Arthrobacter sp. ERGS1:01: one gene and its partner. The main gene of each other region encodes a partner of the protein of the gene in region 2 in a complex. Links are inferred from orthologs where the notes say so. Each region holds a gene or a part of one and is shown on either strand. Other genes may lie near its edges. The genes, in order: rpsG and tig.

Evidence for each region.
Region 1: the proteins of tig (region 2) and rpsG are in contact, whole or in part, in a crystal structure (PDB 3GTY), measured with the Thermotoga maritima proteins. The link is inferred for Arthrobacter sp. ERGS1:01 from one-to-one orthologs. Residues at the interface, in WP_004081061.1 of Thermotoga maritima: Glu122, Val124, Val129, Leu130, Tyr133, Glu188, Gly259, Ile262, Tyr263, Glu266, Ser270, Glu273, Gln274, Glu277, Arg308, Gln311, Ile312, Ser315, Tyr316, Glu325, Arg329, Arg336, Leu363, Phe366, Trp367, Arg373, Leu377, Arg381, Leu384, Glu387; in WP_004081843.1 of Thermotoga maritima: Lys34, Lys52, Lys55, Glu59, Arg62, Gln63, Glu66, Asn67, Lys69, Val71, Arg95, Ala109, Lys110, Lys111, Gly112, Arg113, Pro114, Glu117, Glu121, Ile124, Ala125, Tyr127, Asn128, Asn129, Thr130, Gly131, Lys135, Asp139, Arg142, Met143.

The regions. Positions count from the first base shown.
Region 1 is NZ_CP012479.1:3,269,001-3,276,355, reverse strand. What follows is about bases 228-3,183. They hold rpsG (30S ribosomal protein S7), read left to right. Parts: upstream 228-1,448; coding sequence 1,449-1,919; downstream 1,920-3,183. Other genes in these bases: fusA (elongation factor G), read left to right, coding at 1,993-3,183; rpsL (30S ribosomal protein S12), read left to right, coding at 1,073-1,447; AL755_RS18820 (patatin-like phospholipase family protein), read right to left, coding at 228-669. Outside these bases: more of AL755_RS18820, read right to left, coding at 1-227; more of fusA, read left to right, coding at 3,184-4,107; tuf (elongation factor Tu), read left to right, coding at 4,268-5,458; AL755_RS18795 (GH1 family beta-glucosidase), read right to left, coding at 5,657-7,084; AL755_RS18790 (MFS transporter), read right to left, coding at 7,081-7,355.
Region 2 is NZ_CP012479.1:2,015,878-2,023,257, forward strand. What follows is about bases 1,478-4,458. They hold tig (trigger factor), read right to left. Parts: upstream 3,665-4,458; coding sequence 2,291-3,664; downstream 1,478-2,290. Other genes in these bases: AL755_RS12985 (ATP-dependent Clp protease proteolytic subunit), read right to left, coding at 1,478-2,012; AL755_RS13005 (Fpg/Nei family DNA glycosylase), read right to left, coding at 4,161-4,458. Outside these bases: ATP-dependent Clp protease ATP-binding subunit ClpX, read right to left, coding at 1-488; AL755_RS12980 (ATP-dependent Clp protease proteolytic subunit), read right to left, coding at 683-1,357; more of AL755_RS12985, read right to left, coding at 1,392-1,477; more of AL755_RS13005, read right to left, coding at 4,459-5,132; AL755_RS13010 (ribose-5-phosphate isomerase), read right to left, coding at 5,136-5,609; AL755_RS13015 (hypothetical protein), read right to left, coding at 5,672-6,661; AL755_RS13020 (DUF1648 domain-containing protein), read right to left, coding at 6,658-7,380. UniProt on the Bacillus subtilis protein: Involved in protein export. Acts as a chaperone by maintaining the newly synthesized protein in an open conformation. Functions as a peptidyl-prolyl cis-trans isomerase.

The DNA of each region.
Region 1 (7,355 bases), 1.3 Mb from region 2 along the record:
CTTGCCGTCCTGCCGGTCGAAGATGGACAGCGGATAGTTCGAAAGCAGCCCGCCGTCGACGCACACAATGTGGTCGTGGCTTGTGACCGCGGAATCTGCGGGCATCTGCCAGGGCCGGAAGAAGAACGGAATGGACGCCGAAGCCCTGATGGCGTCGGCCACCGGGATCTTGTCCGGGTCGATGCCAAGGAGCGGCTTGTAGTCCCAGGGCAGGCGCAGCATCAAGCCGCGTGAGACGTCGGAGACAATCACCACCAACCGGTACTGCTGTTCCGGGGGCAGTGCGCTCCCGGGGTCGTCGTCCTTCAGGTCCCCCCAGGTGTGGATGCCGTGGGCGGCCATGGTTGCCGAAATCCAGGTGTGCATGAACTCACCGGCGAACAGGCCCTCATGGATGAGCAGTCCCGAGACGTCGTCCAGTCCGGGGACGTGCTTGAGGAGCCCGGCCCGGTCCTCGAACCGGGAAAAGTCCAGCTGGTCCATGATGTCCTTCACCTGGCCGGCGGAGATGCCGGAGGCGAGGAAACCTGCCACGATGGCGCCGGCGGACGTGCCGGCAATTCGGTGGAATTCATAGGGATCGCTGTGTTCGGTGAGGGCCGTTACCGCGCCCACCAAACCGGAGCCTTTGACTCCGCCGCCTTCAAGAACTAGATCTGCATCGGCCATGACGCACCTGAGCTTTGCCTGTGTACCGCTCCACATAGGGGTGCTGGGCGGAGACCGGCGGGGTGTCCGCACGGCGTGGAGTACTTAGAGATTGCGCCCGGGGCCCCGTCCTGTCAAGGGGTTTGGGGCACGATTCGGTGCAAGGTGCCGCACCGTGGTAACGTAGTAGCTAATTGTTAGTGTGGCAGTGGATAAGAGTAATCACATTTGGCGCTTAGGCGGTAAAAGTGACTACGGGTCCGGGTTGTACGGTTCTTGTACAGCGAATGCCACATTTTTGCATGCCTAGGCGCTGTGAAGTCGCCAAGTCTGCGACTACCAGTAAAAGGCTCTTCCGCGGCGCATTGTTGGCCGGGGAAAGCGACACGAGAAGCATCTCGAGAAAACAACGGAGAACACGAAAGTGCCTACGATTAACCAGCTGGTCCGCAAGGGCCGGACACCCAAGGTCACAAAGACCAAGGCTCCCGCATTGAAGGGCAGCCCCATGCGTCGCGGCGTTTGCACGCGCGTTTACACCACCACCCCGAAGAAGCCGAACTCGGCTCTGCGTAAGGTTGCCCGCGTGCGCCTTAACGGTGGCGTGGAAGTTACCGCTTACATCCCCGGTGTAGGCCACAACCTCCAGGAGCACTCCATCGTGCTCGTTCGTGGAGGCCGTGTTAAGGACCTTCCCGGTGTTCGTTACAAGATCGTCCGTGGCGCATTGGATACCCAGGGCGTTAAGAACCGCAAGCAGGCTCGCAGCCGCTACGGTGCAAAGATGGAGAAGAAGTAATATGCCTCGCAAGGGTCCGGCCCCCAAGCGGCCGCTAGTTGTAGATCCCGTATACGGCTCCCCGTTGGTCACTCAGCTGATCAACAAGGTCCTCGTTGACGGTAAGAAGTCCACCGCAGAGCGCATCGTTTACGGCGCACTCGAGGGTGTACGCGAAAAGACCGGCGGCGATCCCGTTGCTGCTCTGAAGAAGGCCATGGAAAACATCAAGCCGAGCCTCGAGGTGAAGTCCCGCCGTGTTGGTGGCGCCACCTACCAGGTTCCGGTTGAGGTCAAGCCGGGCCGTCAGACTGCTCTGGCCCTGCGCTGGTTGGTTGGTTACTCGAAGGCTCGCCGCGAGAAGACCATGACCGAGCGTCTGCGCAACGAAGTTCTGGATGCCTCCAACGGCCTCGGTGCCGCTGTCAAGCGTCGCGAAGACACCCACAAGATGGCCGAGTCCAACAAGGCCTTCGCCCATTACCGCTGGTAACTAGAGCCTTACGATCGCTCGGCGGTGAACCCGCCGAGCGGTCGACCGCTCTTCTCTAGAAAAGGGAGAAAACGTGGCACAGGACGTGCTTACCGACCTTAACAAGGTCCGCAACATCGGCATCATGGCCCACATCGATGCTGGCAAGACCACTACGACTGAGCGCATCCTGTTCTACACGGGTGTGAACCACAAGATCGGCGAAACGCACGACGGTGCTTCGACGACTGACTGGATGGAGCAGGAAAAGGAACGCGGCATCACCATCACGTCTGCCGCCGTGACCTGCTTCTGGAACAAGAACCAGATCAACATCATCGACACCCCTGGCCACGTTGACTTCACGGTTGAGGTTGAGCGCTCCCTGCGTGTGCTCGATGGCGCCGTAGCCGTCTTTGATGGCAAGGAGGGTGTTGAGCCCCAGTCCGAGACCGTTTGGCGTCAGGCTGACAAGTACAACGTTCCGCGTATCTGCTTCGTCAACAAGATGGACAAGCTCGGTGCTGACTTCTACTTCACCGTAGACACCATCATCAACCGCTTGGGTGCCAAGCCGTTGGTCATGCAGCTGCCGATCGGCGTCGAGAGCGAATTCATCGGCGTCGTCGACCTGCTCACCATGAAGGCCTTCGTCTGGGCCGGTGACTCAAAGGGTGACGTCACCATGGGTGCCGCCTACGAAGTCCAGGAGATCCCCGCTGATCTTCAGGAAAAGGCTGAAGAGTACCGTGCGGCCCTCGTTGAGGCTGCCGCCGAGTCCTCCGAAGAACTCATGGAGAAGTACCTCGAGGGCGAAGAGCCTTCCATCGAGGAACTGAAGGCCGGCATCCGCAAGCTGACGGTCAACTCCGAGATCTACCCGGTCTTCTGTGGTTCCGCATTCAAGAACCGCGGCGTGCAGCCCATGCTCGACGCCGTTATCGACTTCCTGCCGAACCCCTTGGACGTTGGAGCGATGATCGGTCACGATCCCCGCGACGAGTCCATCGAGATCAAGCGCGAGCCGAGCGAAACCGAGCCGTTCTCGGCTTTGGCTTTCAAGATCGCAACGCACCCGTTCTTCGGCCAGTTGAACTTCATCCGCGTGTACTCCGGCAAGGTAACTTCCGGTACGCAGCTGCTGAACTCCACGAAGCAGAAGAAGGAACGTATTGGCAAGCTCTTCCAGATGCACGCCAACAAGGAAATGCCCGTAGATGAGATCCACGCAGGTCACATCTACGCAGTGATCGGCCTCAAGGACACCACCACCGGTGACACCTTGTGCGATCCGGCCAACCCGATCGTTCTCGAGTCGATGACCTTCCCCGAGCCCGTGATCTTCGTTGCCATTGAGCCGAAGACCAAGGGTGACCAGGAGAAGCTGTCCACGGCTATCCAGAAGCTCTCCGCTGAGGACCCGACGTTCACCGTCAACCTCAACGAGGACACCGGCCAGACCGAAATTGGCGGCATGGGCGAGCTCCACCTGGACATCCTGGTGGACCGCATGCGTCGCGAATTCAACGTTGAAGCCAACGTTGGCAAGCCGCAGGTTGCGTACCGCGAAACCATCAAGCGTGGCGTAGCCAAGCACGACTACACGCACAAGAAGCAGACCGGTGGTTCAGGTCAGTTCGCTAAGATCCAGATCGCCATTGAGCCCCTGGATACTGCCGAAGGTGCAATGTACGAGTTCGACAACAAGGTTACCGGTGGCCGTGTTCCTCGCGAATACATCCCCAGCGTTGACCAGGGCATCCAGTCCGCACTGCCTGACGGCGTGCTGGCCGGTTACCCGATGGTTGGCATCAAGGCCACGCTGCTTGACGGTGCGTCCCACGATGTTGACTCTTCCGAAATGGCCTTCAAGATCGCCGGTCGCATGGCGTTCAAGGAAGCCGCTCGGATGGCCAACCCGGTTCTGCTCGAACCGTTGATGGAAGTTGAAGTCCGCACCCCTGAGGAATACATGGGTGAAGTTATCGGTGACATCAACTCCCGTCGTGGTCAGATGCAGTCCATGGAGGACGCAAGCGGCGTCAAGGTCATCAAGGCCCTGGTTCCCCTGTCCGGCATGTTCGGCTACATCGGTGACCTGCGGTCCAAGACCCAGGGTCGTGCCGTGTACTCGATGAAGTTCGACAGCTACTCTGAGGTCCCGAAGGCAGTAGCCGACGAGATCATCCAGAAGGCCCGCGGCGAATAGTCGCACTTTTGCTTGGCGTCTGTTCCGGCCGTAGGCTGGAACAGACGCCGGCAGCTAGCAATTTCTTAAATATAAAAAGCCCCCAGTAGACTTACTACGGTTTTAGTGACGAAAAGCGTCGCTAGAGAGTAAGTCATCTGAAACGTTCTAGGAGGAACCCGTGGCAAAGGCAAAGTTCGAGCGGACCAAGCCGCACGTTAACATCGGCACCATCGGTCACGTTGACCATGGTAAGACCACGTTGACGGCTGCCATTTCCAAGGTACTGTACGACAAGTACCCGACACTCAACGAGCAGCGTGATTTCAGCTCCATCGACTCGGCTCCCGAGGAGAAGCAGCGCGGTATCACGATCAACATCTCCCACGTTGAGTACCAGACCGAGAAGCGCCACTACGCACACGTAGACGCCCCCGGTCACGCTGACTACATCAAGAACATGATCACCGGTGCTGCCCAGATGGACGGCGCTATCCTGGTGGTTGCTGCGACTGACGGCCCGATGGCCCAGACTCGCGAGCACGTTCTGTTGGCCCGCCAGGTTGGTGTCCCCTACCTGCTGGTCGCACTGAACAAGTCCGACATGGTTGATGACGAAGAACTTCTCGACCTGGTCGAGATGGAAGTTCGCGAACTGCTCTCCTCGCAGGGCTTCGACGGCGACGAGGCACCCGTTGTGCGCGTTTCCGGCCTGAAGGCTCTGGAAGGCGATCCCGTATGGGTCAAGTCCGTTGAGGACCTGATGGATGCAGTGGACAACAACGTTCCGGACCCGATCCGCGACAAGGACAAGCCGTTCCTGATGCCGGTTGAAGATGTCTTCACCATCACCGGTCGTGGAACTGTTGTGACGGGCCGCGCCGAGCGTGGAACCCTTCAGATCAACTCCGAGGTCGAGATCGTCGGTATCCGTCCGGTCCAGAAGACCACGGTTACCGGTATCGAAATGTTCCACAAGCAGCTCGACGAGGCATGGGCCGGCGAGAACTGTGGTCTGCTGCTGCGCGGTATCAAGCGCGAAGACGTAGAGCGTGGACAGGTCATCGTGAAGCCGGGTTCCATCACCCCGCACACCGACTTCGAAGCCAACGTCTACATCCTGGCCAAGGACGAGGGCGGGCGTCACAACCCGTTCTACTCGAACTACCGCCCGCAGTTCTACTTCCGCACCACGGATGTTACCGGCGTCATCACCCTGCCCGAGGGCACGGAAATGGTTATGCCTGGCGACAACACCGAAATGACTGTCGCGCTGATCCAGCCGATCGCCATGGAAGAAGGCCTCGGCTTCGCTATCCGCGAGGGTGGCCGCACCGTTGGTTCAGGCCGTGTCACCAAGATCATCAAGTAATTAATTACTTAGATCGCTAGGAAAGCCCCCCAGCTTCGGCTGGGGGGCTTTTCTGTGTCCAAGGTGGCGGCCGGGCCGGCGTTTTTCCGTCCGGCTATCCGTCCCGTCGGCCGCGGGCGGCCTCGGGTCCTCCTTTACGCCGGACTACAAAAAACGCCGGCCCGGCCTCATCCGTGGTCGAGCCCAATGGTCGACAGCCTAACTCCGCTCCCGGGCGAGTGCCTGGAACATCCGGAACGAGTCCTTGGGCGTGCGAGCCAGGGTGTCAAAGTCCACGTGGACCAGGCCAAATCGCTGCGAGTATCCGGCAGCCCACTCAAAGTTGTCCAGCAGGGACCACGCGTAGTAGCCGCGCAGGTCCAGGCCCTCGGCCCGGCCGCCGGGTTTGACGGCGTCGAGCGCGGCACTGAGGTGTTGGACCAGGTACTCCACCCGGCGGGAGTCGTGGACTGCGCCGTCAGGGGAGAGCGAATCCTCGAAACTGGCGCCGTTCTCGGTGATGTACACGGGCGGAAGGGCACTGCCGTACCTGTCCCGCATCTGGGCCAAGGCGGTGCCGAAGTGTGCCGGTGCCACGGGCCAGCCGAAACCCGTGGAGGGGTATTCCGGCCAATCAGCAAGGTGGAACGGCAGCTGTGCCATGGCCGGGGCTGAGCCGTCCGGATTTTCACCGCCACCGGCCCCGGCGCCCACCCGGGTGGGTGCATAGTAGTTCAGGCCGTAGAAATCCAGTGGCGCCGAGATCGCCGCAAGGTCGGCCGCCGGGACGTCCAATAGGGGTGCAAACATGTCGGCCACCAGCTCCGGCACTTGCGGATAGTGGCCCAGCAGTACGGGATCGGCAAAGATCCTGTTGTGCAGGATGTCAAAGAGCCCCGCATACGCGACGTCCTCGAGGTTATCCGGATCCGCCGGAACCACGGGGGAGTGGACGTTGGTGATTCCCACCCCGCCGCTCACCCCGGCACTCCGGAGCGCCTGGACCGCAAACCCGTGTGCCAGCAATTGGTGGTGGGCCGTGGGCAGCGCATCGAAAAGCAGGGACTTGCCGGGTGCATGGACGCCCAGGCCATAGCCGTTGAGCGTTACTGTCGCCGGCTCGTTGATGGTGACCCACTTGTCCACGCGGTCGCCAAGCCGGCCGCCCACCAGGGATGCGTAGTCGCCGAAGCGTTCGGCGGTGGCACGGTTCAGCCAGCCGCCCGCCTGCTCCAACGGCAGGGGAGTGTCCCAGTGGTACAGCGTGGCCATGGGTTTGATACCGGCGGCCAGCAAGGCGTCCACCAGATGGTCGTAAAAGTCCAGGCCCCGGGGGTTTGCGGCTCCCGCACCGTCGGGGACGATCCGGGGCCAGGCAATGGAGAACCTGTAGGCGTCGATGCCCAGGTCCTTCATGAGTGCCACATCCTCGGCCACCCGGTGGAAGTGGTCGCAGGCGATGTCGGCGGTGTCGCCGTTGAGGATGTTTCCCGGCCCCGCAGTGAAGGCGTCCCAGCCGCTGGGCCCGCGACCGGCGTCGTGCACGGCGCCCTCAATCTGGAAGGCCGCCGTCGCCACGCCCAACTCAAAGCCGGAGGGCAGCTCGGCTGCCAACCATCTGCCCAATTCCTCCGCCGTTGCCTTCATCGAACACCTTTCACTTGAGCCACTGCCAATGCCCCGGCAAGCGCCGTGAGCCCGGAAACCACAAACAGCAAGGTGAAACCGCCGGCGGCACCCACCAGCAGGGCGCCCAGCATGGGGGCGAACGCCTGCGGCACCGTCAGGGCAATGTTCATGATGCCCAGGTCCTTGCCGCGGGAGAGCTGGTCCGGCAGGACCTCCGTGGCCAGCGCCTGGTCGACGGAGAGGAAGCAGCCGTAACCGAGCCCCAGCAGGCCGGCCGCGACGATGGCGG
Region 2 (7,380 bases):
TCACCGACATAGCCGGCCTCCGTGAGCGCTGTGGCATCGGCGACGGCGAACGGCACGTTCAGGCGGCGGGCCAGGGTTTGGGCCAGGTAGGTCTTGCCGCAACCTGTGGGGCCCACCAACAAGATGTTGGACTTGGCGATCTCGACCTCGTCGTGGACGCCGCCGGCCAGGGTGGTGGACTTCACGGCGTGGCCGGACTGGATGCGCTTGTAATGGTTGTACACGGCAACCGCGAGGGAGCGCTTGGCCGGTTCCTGGCCAATGACGTACTCCTGCAGGAAGTCGAAGATTTCCCGCGGCTTGGGCAGTTCAAAGGCGTCGAGGTCGGCTACCTCGGCCAGTTCCTCGTCGATGATTTCATTGCACAGTTCAATGCATTCATCGCAAATGTACACACCGGGTCCGGCAATGAGTTTGCGGACCTGCTTTTGGCTCTTGCCGCAGAAGGAACACTTCAGCAGATCGGTGCTTTCGCCCATCCTGGCCATGGGTGCATCCTTCCATTAACAACCCGGGCGGGTGCCCGGACCGTTATTCATGCCAATAATTCCAATGGAACGGCCATGCCGGCCGCGTTTCGCATACTACATATACTCTAAGGCAACCCGGTGACAATATCGGGAAGCCAAACGCCGGGACCGCGCACAAATGCTGCGCCGCCCCGGCGTGGAATCCGCTTTGCTTAGCGGGAGATGGCTGCCGGCTTGATCTTGCGGGAGTTCAGGACCTCGTCGACCAGGCCGTAGTCGAGCGCCTCGGCCGCGGTGAGGAACTTGTCGCGCTCAATGTCGGCGCGGACCTCCTCGACGGAACGGTTGGAGTGCTTGGACCAGGTCTGCTCCAGCCACTCGCGCATGCGCAGCACCTCGCGGGCCTGGATTTCCAGGTCGGAGGCCTGGCCACCCTGGCCGCTCGAAAGCGACGGCTGGTGGATCATGACCGTGCTGTTGGGCAGTGCAAGGCGCTTGCCGGGAGCACCGGCCGCCAGCAGCACGGCGGCCGCGGAGGCCGCCATGCCCAGGCAGACGGTCTGGATTTCCGGACGGATGAACTGCATGGTGTCGTAGATGGCCGTCATGGCCGTGAACGATCCGCCGGGGGAATTGATGTACATGGTGATGTCGCGGTCCGGGTCGGTGGCCTCAAGGACCAGCAACTGGGCCATGACGTCATCGGCGGAAGCGTCGTCAACCTGCACGCCGAGGAAGATGATGCGGTCCTCGAAGAGCTTCGTGTACGGGTCCTGGCGTTTGAAACCGTAGGGCGTACGTTCCTCGAACTGCGGGAGGACGTAGCGGCTGCTGGGCAGGTTGCCGGCGGTGTGGCCAAAAGCTGTGCTGCCAAAGTTGTAAGTCATTGTGTTTGCTCCTGAAAATTCGTTTGGCGTGGCGTTACTTGGCGTTGGTTCCGCCGCCGCCGGCAACGGTTCCTGCGTGGCGGCTGATCTTGTCGAAGAAGCCGTATTCCAGTGCTTCCTGGGCGGTGAACCACTTGTCGCGGTCATTGTCCTTCAGGATGGTTTCCACGGGCTGGCCGGTCTGTTCGGCAGTCAGCTCGGCCATGACCTTCTTCATGTGCAGGATCAGTTCGGCCTGGATCTTGATGTCAGACGCCGTGCCACCAATGCCGCCGGAGGGCTGGTGCATCAGGATGCGGGCGTTGGGGGTGGCGTAGCGCTTGCCCTTGGTCCCGGAGGAGAGCAGGAACTGGCCCATCGAGGCGGCCAGGCCGGTGGCGACCGTGACGACGTCGTTCGGGATGAACTCCATGGTGTCGTAGATGGCCATGCCGGCGGTGACGGAGCCGCCGGGAGAGTTGATGTAAAGGTAGATGTCTTTTTCCGGGTCCTCTGCCGAGAGCAGCAGGAGCTGGGAGCAGATGAGGTTGGCGTTGTCATCGCGGACTTCCGAGCCCAGCCAGATGATGCGCTCCTTGAGCAGGCGGTTGTAGATGTACTGATCCTGACCTGACGGATCCGCGCTGGCCATCGTCGGTGTGGTGTGCTGTGCCATGGTGGACTTACCTCTCCTTCGTGCGATCCGTTGGGCTATGACCGTGTCCGGCAATTTCCGGAACGCCCAGCCCAATGCGGCTCATCACTAATCTTCACTACTTGGACAGTAGCCGTTTTTGGCCCGGATTTGTTTCGCAAAACCGTACTGTTCGCTGACGGCGCACGGATGGCGTCCCGCCGCGGACCCGCCGTGAATTGGGCACAAAAAAGCCGTTGCCGGCTCCCCGTGGGGGGAACCGGCAACGGTGTGGTTCATGCTTTCCCTGTGAGGGGAAATTAGATGCGGGCCTCGCCCGGATCCACGACTGCGGTGGGCTCGATGACCTCATCCTCGCCGGCGACAACTTCTTCTTCCTCTGAAGCAACCGAGACGAAGTCGGTCAGGTCGACGTCGGCACCGGTGGTGTCCTTGACGGCGGCCTTGGCCAGGACGGCGGCCAGTGCCTTGCGGCGGCGGACTTCGCCAACGATCATGTTGACCTGGCCCGAGGAGTCGAGCATCTGCGCGAACTGGTTCGGGTCCATGCCGTACTGGCTGGCGGAGGAGACGATGTAGTCGATCAGCTCGGCCTGGCTGACACCGATTTCTTCCTTCTCGGCAACAGCGTCGAGGATGATCTCGTTGCGGAACGCACGCTCGGTGTTTTCCTTGACCTCGGCGCGGTGCTCCTCGGTGTCGTGCTCCTCGGCGCCGTGGGAGTTCTCCGGGCGGAAGTGCTGCTCGAGCTGCTCGGCAACCACGGAATCCGGAACCGGAACCTCGACGAGCTCAACGAGCTTGTCCAGGACCTTGTCGCGGGCCTCGACACCCTGCTCGACGATCTTGGAGTCGGCGGCCTGCTTGGCCAGGTCCTCGCGGAGTTCGGCGATGGTGTCGAACTCGGAAGCCAGCTGGGCGAAGTCGTCGTTTGCCTCGGGAAGCTCGCGCTCCTTGACGGCGGTGACCTTCACGGTGACCTGTGCGGCTTCGCCGGCGTGCTCGCCGCCGGCCAGCTTGGTCTCGAAGATGGCTTCTTCGCCGGCGGAGAGGCCGGTTGCTGCCTCGTCCAGGCCGTCGAGCATGTTGCCCGCACCGATCTGGTAGGACAGGTCGGACGCGGAGTCAACCTCTTCGCCGTCGATCTTGGCGGCAATGTTGATGGTGAGGAAGTCACCGTCGGCGGCGGGGCGGTCAACGGGCTTGAGCGTGCCGAAGCGGCCGCGCAGCTCGTCGAGTGCCTTGTCGGTGTCGGCGTCGGTTGCCTCAACGGCTTCGACCTCGACGGCGATGCCGGCGTAGTCGGGCAGTTCGATTTCCGGACGGATGTCGATCTCGACGTGGAACTTCAGTTCGCCGTCGGTGGCGGTGGGGTCCGGAACTTCGGTGATTTCAACCTCGGGGCGGCTGAGCGGGCTGATGCCTGCTTCCACAACGGCGTTCTGGTACCAGCCGTTGAGGCCCTCGTTGATGGCGGTTTCCAAGACGTAGCCGCGGCCAACGCGCTGATCGATCAGCTTGTTGGGGACCTTGCCCTTGCGGAAACCAGGCACCTGGACCTGTGTGGCAATCGTCTTATAAGCCTCGGCAATGCTGGGCTTCAATTCCTCAAAGGAAACCTCAACATTGAGCTTTACCCGAGTGGGCGTGAGGTTTTCGACAGCGCTCTTCACAGCGTGGTACTCCTGATGGTCTGTTGGTGGATGTTAGGCACCAGCACATGGGCAGTCACTGACCAAACGTGAACCGGATAATGCTGAGTCGGGGCGACAGGACTCGAACCTGCGGTCTCCTGCTCCCAAAGCAGGCGCGCTAGCCACTACGCTACGCCCCGTAGTGCCCGCAACAGTCTACGGGCAAAAGTTCGTGGATGCACAATTACCCCCGCCCGGCGCGGGCCGTGCCGGGGCGTCCCGTTCGATTTGCGGCGCGCCGTGCGCGTTGCTAGTATCGAGGAGTTGTTCGGCCGAAAGCCGGGAAACATGGGGGCGTAGCTTAATGGTAAAGCCTCAGTCTTCCAAACTGATTACGCGGGTTCGATTCCCGTCGCCCCCTCCGAAATAAATGGAAATCCCCGGCCTGTTGGCCGGGGATTTTCTTGTTAATGCCGGTGATCGAGCTTGTCGAGATCTCGACAAGCTCGATCACCGGTGTCTCGATCACCGGCGTTCAGCCTTGGCAGCTCGGGCACCAATACAGTTTGCGACCGCCGAGTTCCGCCATGGCGATGACCGTGCCGCAGTGCCTGCACGGCAGGCCGTTGCGTTTGTACACATAGTGGGCGTCCTCCACCGGGACTTCCCTGTTGACGCTCGACGCCGTTCCCGGTCTGCCGCCGCCGTCGTCCCGCCACCCTGAGGCCCGGCCAACGGCGATGCCGAGCCCGGAAGGGCGGTCCGCGAGTTCGGTCGTGATGATCCTGCCGTCCCGGACGCCGTCGTTCATGAGCGCGACGACGTCGGCCCACAGCGCCTGCGCCTCGTCGGCGGACAGGGACGTGCCCGGCAGCTGGGGGTCCAGGCCGAGCCGGAACAGGACCTCCGCCCGGTACACATTGCCCACGCCCGCCAGGACATCCTGCTTCATCAGCTGCAGGCCGATACCGGTGCCGCTCTTGCGGATGCGCCGCACAAACTCGTCCGCGTCGCCTGCGGCGTTGATCAGGGGGTCCGGTCCCAGCTTGGCCCGCACGGCCGCAGCCTCCGCGGGCGCCAGCACCTCGCAGGCCGTGGGGCCGCGAAGGTCGGCCCAGCCGTGCTCGGAGACCAGGCGGACGCGGACGGCGCCCTTGGGCTCGGGCGGGCCCGTGTACCCGCCCACTCCCCCAGTGCCGGAATCATCGGCGATTTCCTGTTCGCCAACCCGGCGCGGAGCACCGATGCTCGAGGCTCCCGTGAAGGTGGAGTCGCCGCCAAAATCCCAGGCGCCGTAGAGGCCCAGGTGCACCCGCAGGACGTGGTCGTGCGAGAAGTACAGGAACATTTGCTTGCCGTGCGCCTGGGCGTGTTCGAGCACCTGGCCATCGAGGAGGGCGGCGCCGGCGGCGAACTTCCCCTGCGGGCTGCTCACCGCCAGCGTTGCCGCCCCAAAAACGTCACCGAACTGGCGGGCCAGCCGGTGCACGGAATGTCCCTCGGGCATTGCTTACTCGACTACGACGCCGGTGGTCTCGTATGTGGCGATCTTGCCGATGCGGCGCACGTGGCGTTCGGCGTCGCTGAACGGCTCGGCCAGGAACGCCTCGATCAGCTCGGTGGCCTCCTCAACGCTGTGCTGGCGGCCGCCCACGGCCACCACATTGGCGTTGTTGTGCTCACGGGCCAACTTGGCCGTATCCAGGTTCCAGGCCAGCGCCGCACGTACACCCTTGACCTTGTTCGCGGCAATCTGCTCACCATTGCCCGAACCACCCAAAACGATGCCCAGCGCATCCACGCCGGCTTCCTGGTCCGCCACGACCGCCAAGGCCGCGTTGATGCAGAACGACGGGTAATCGTCCTCGGCATCGTAGGCCTGCGGCCCGTGGTCGATCATCTCGTACCCCTTGGCCGCCAGCGCGGTGATGAGGTGGGCGCTAAGCTCCATGCCGGCATGGTCGGTTGCAATGTGAACGCGCATGAGTGGTCCTTCTCAAAGATTTGTTGGGGTACAGACCACACAAGCCTACCCAAACGTGGGGGCTAGTGGCGCTCGGGTCCCTTGCCGGCCCGGCGGTTCAGGATCGCGGACAGGTCGTCGGCGGTGTCCAGGTTCGGCGCGCCCACCACGACCCGGCCGGCCTGCCCGGCGCGCACGACGACGGCGGCACCCGAGGCGGCCAGGAAGGATTCGCTTCCGCCGTGCTTGCGCAGGCCCCAGCCGCCGTAGTCGCGGGCAACTATGTCCAGGGACACGGCCGCGTCGACGTCGGTGCATGGCACCACGATCACGGGCAGGACCCCTGCCAGCTTGACCATCAGGCGGCTGCGGTCCACGTGGACGGTGGCGGTCAGGGCGGCCACGGTCAGCAGTGCCGCGAGGAGGAAGCCCGCCATGAACCAGCCGCTGACCAGGCTCAGGATCGCGCCGGGAAACACGCCGGCCAGCAGGATCATGATGACCACCGAGCTGCGCGGGTGGAGCGTGTAGGCCAGCGTGTCGTTGGCTGCCATGGGATCGGCCGCGGATTCCAGCGCCCGGGCCAGGGCGGCGTCGTCGGCGGAGGTCCATTGTTCGTCGGGTTTGAAGGTCAGGGCCAGCACCAGTCCCATGGCGGCGGCAAAGCCGCTTCCCATCAGCACTACGTAACTGTCAACGCGCACCACGGGGGCGCCACCCTGCCCGGACTGGCCCAACAGGGCCGCCACGAACAAGGTGCAGGATGCCAGTTGCAGCGCCATGGCCACGCCCAGGAGCACCCGGCGCAGGTTTCGGGGCAGCAGGGTCCGGGCACCCTGGCTCCCCACGCCCGCCCCGAGAAGCAGGGTCACCACTACGGCCACCGCCAGGAACACGGCCAAGGGCACGGGGTCCCCGCCCGTGGGCAGCACCACGCCGCGGTCCAGCCCGGTACCCACCAAAACCCCGCCAACCACGAGTCCCACGGACAGCAGCGCCGGGAAGATGATGGCAAAGCGCAGCGCCCGGGCGTCGATGTGGCGTTCCCGGCGGCCGGGGCGCAACGGCGTCATTGCTTCACGCTCCCGGACAGAAGGTATGCCGTGACCAGCGACGCAGCCCGCCCGGCCGTGGCGGCGTCGGGCATGGAGATGACGAGGCGCTGGTGGAATCCGGTTTCAAGTACCAGTGCCGGTCCGCTCCCCGTGATGAAGGCGGTGGATCCACCGCCCAGCCGGTAGCCCCAGCCGCCAAAGTCCATGGCCTTGATGTCCTGCACGGCGGCGGAACGGATGTCCTTGTACGTGGCGGGCATCAGTTTCCAAAACCCGGACGCCAGCACCTTCACGCCGCCGGGGCCAATGACGGCCGTGCCCTGGCAGAACGCCCACACCAGGAGCGCCATGGGCACGCCGAGCAGCGCCAGCCACGGCGAGATGGCCAGCGTACTCCCGGCGACCACGCCGCCGGTCCCGAGGACCAGCGGCCACTTCCACGCACCCATGGATACGTGGACGGTCAGCGCCTCCCCGTTGGCGGCCATGTGCGCCACATCCTCGGGCACCGGCGTGTTCGCCAGCCCGGCCGCCACGGATTGCACCTCCACGCTGGGCATCCTGTCCACCGCGCCGGGCCGGTACAGCCAGCCGGCAGGGCAGCCAAGCACAACGGCGAGCGCGATGCCCACCGCCATGACGGGTGCGGAAAGGCCGGCCTTCGAGGTATCCACGAGGTCCATCTGCCCGGCGACGATCGCAACCGACAGTGCCACCAGGCCAACTCCCAGGGCAAC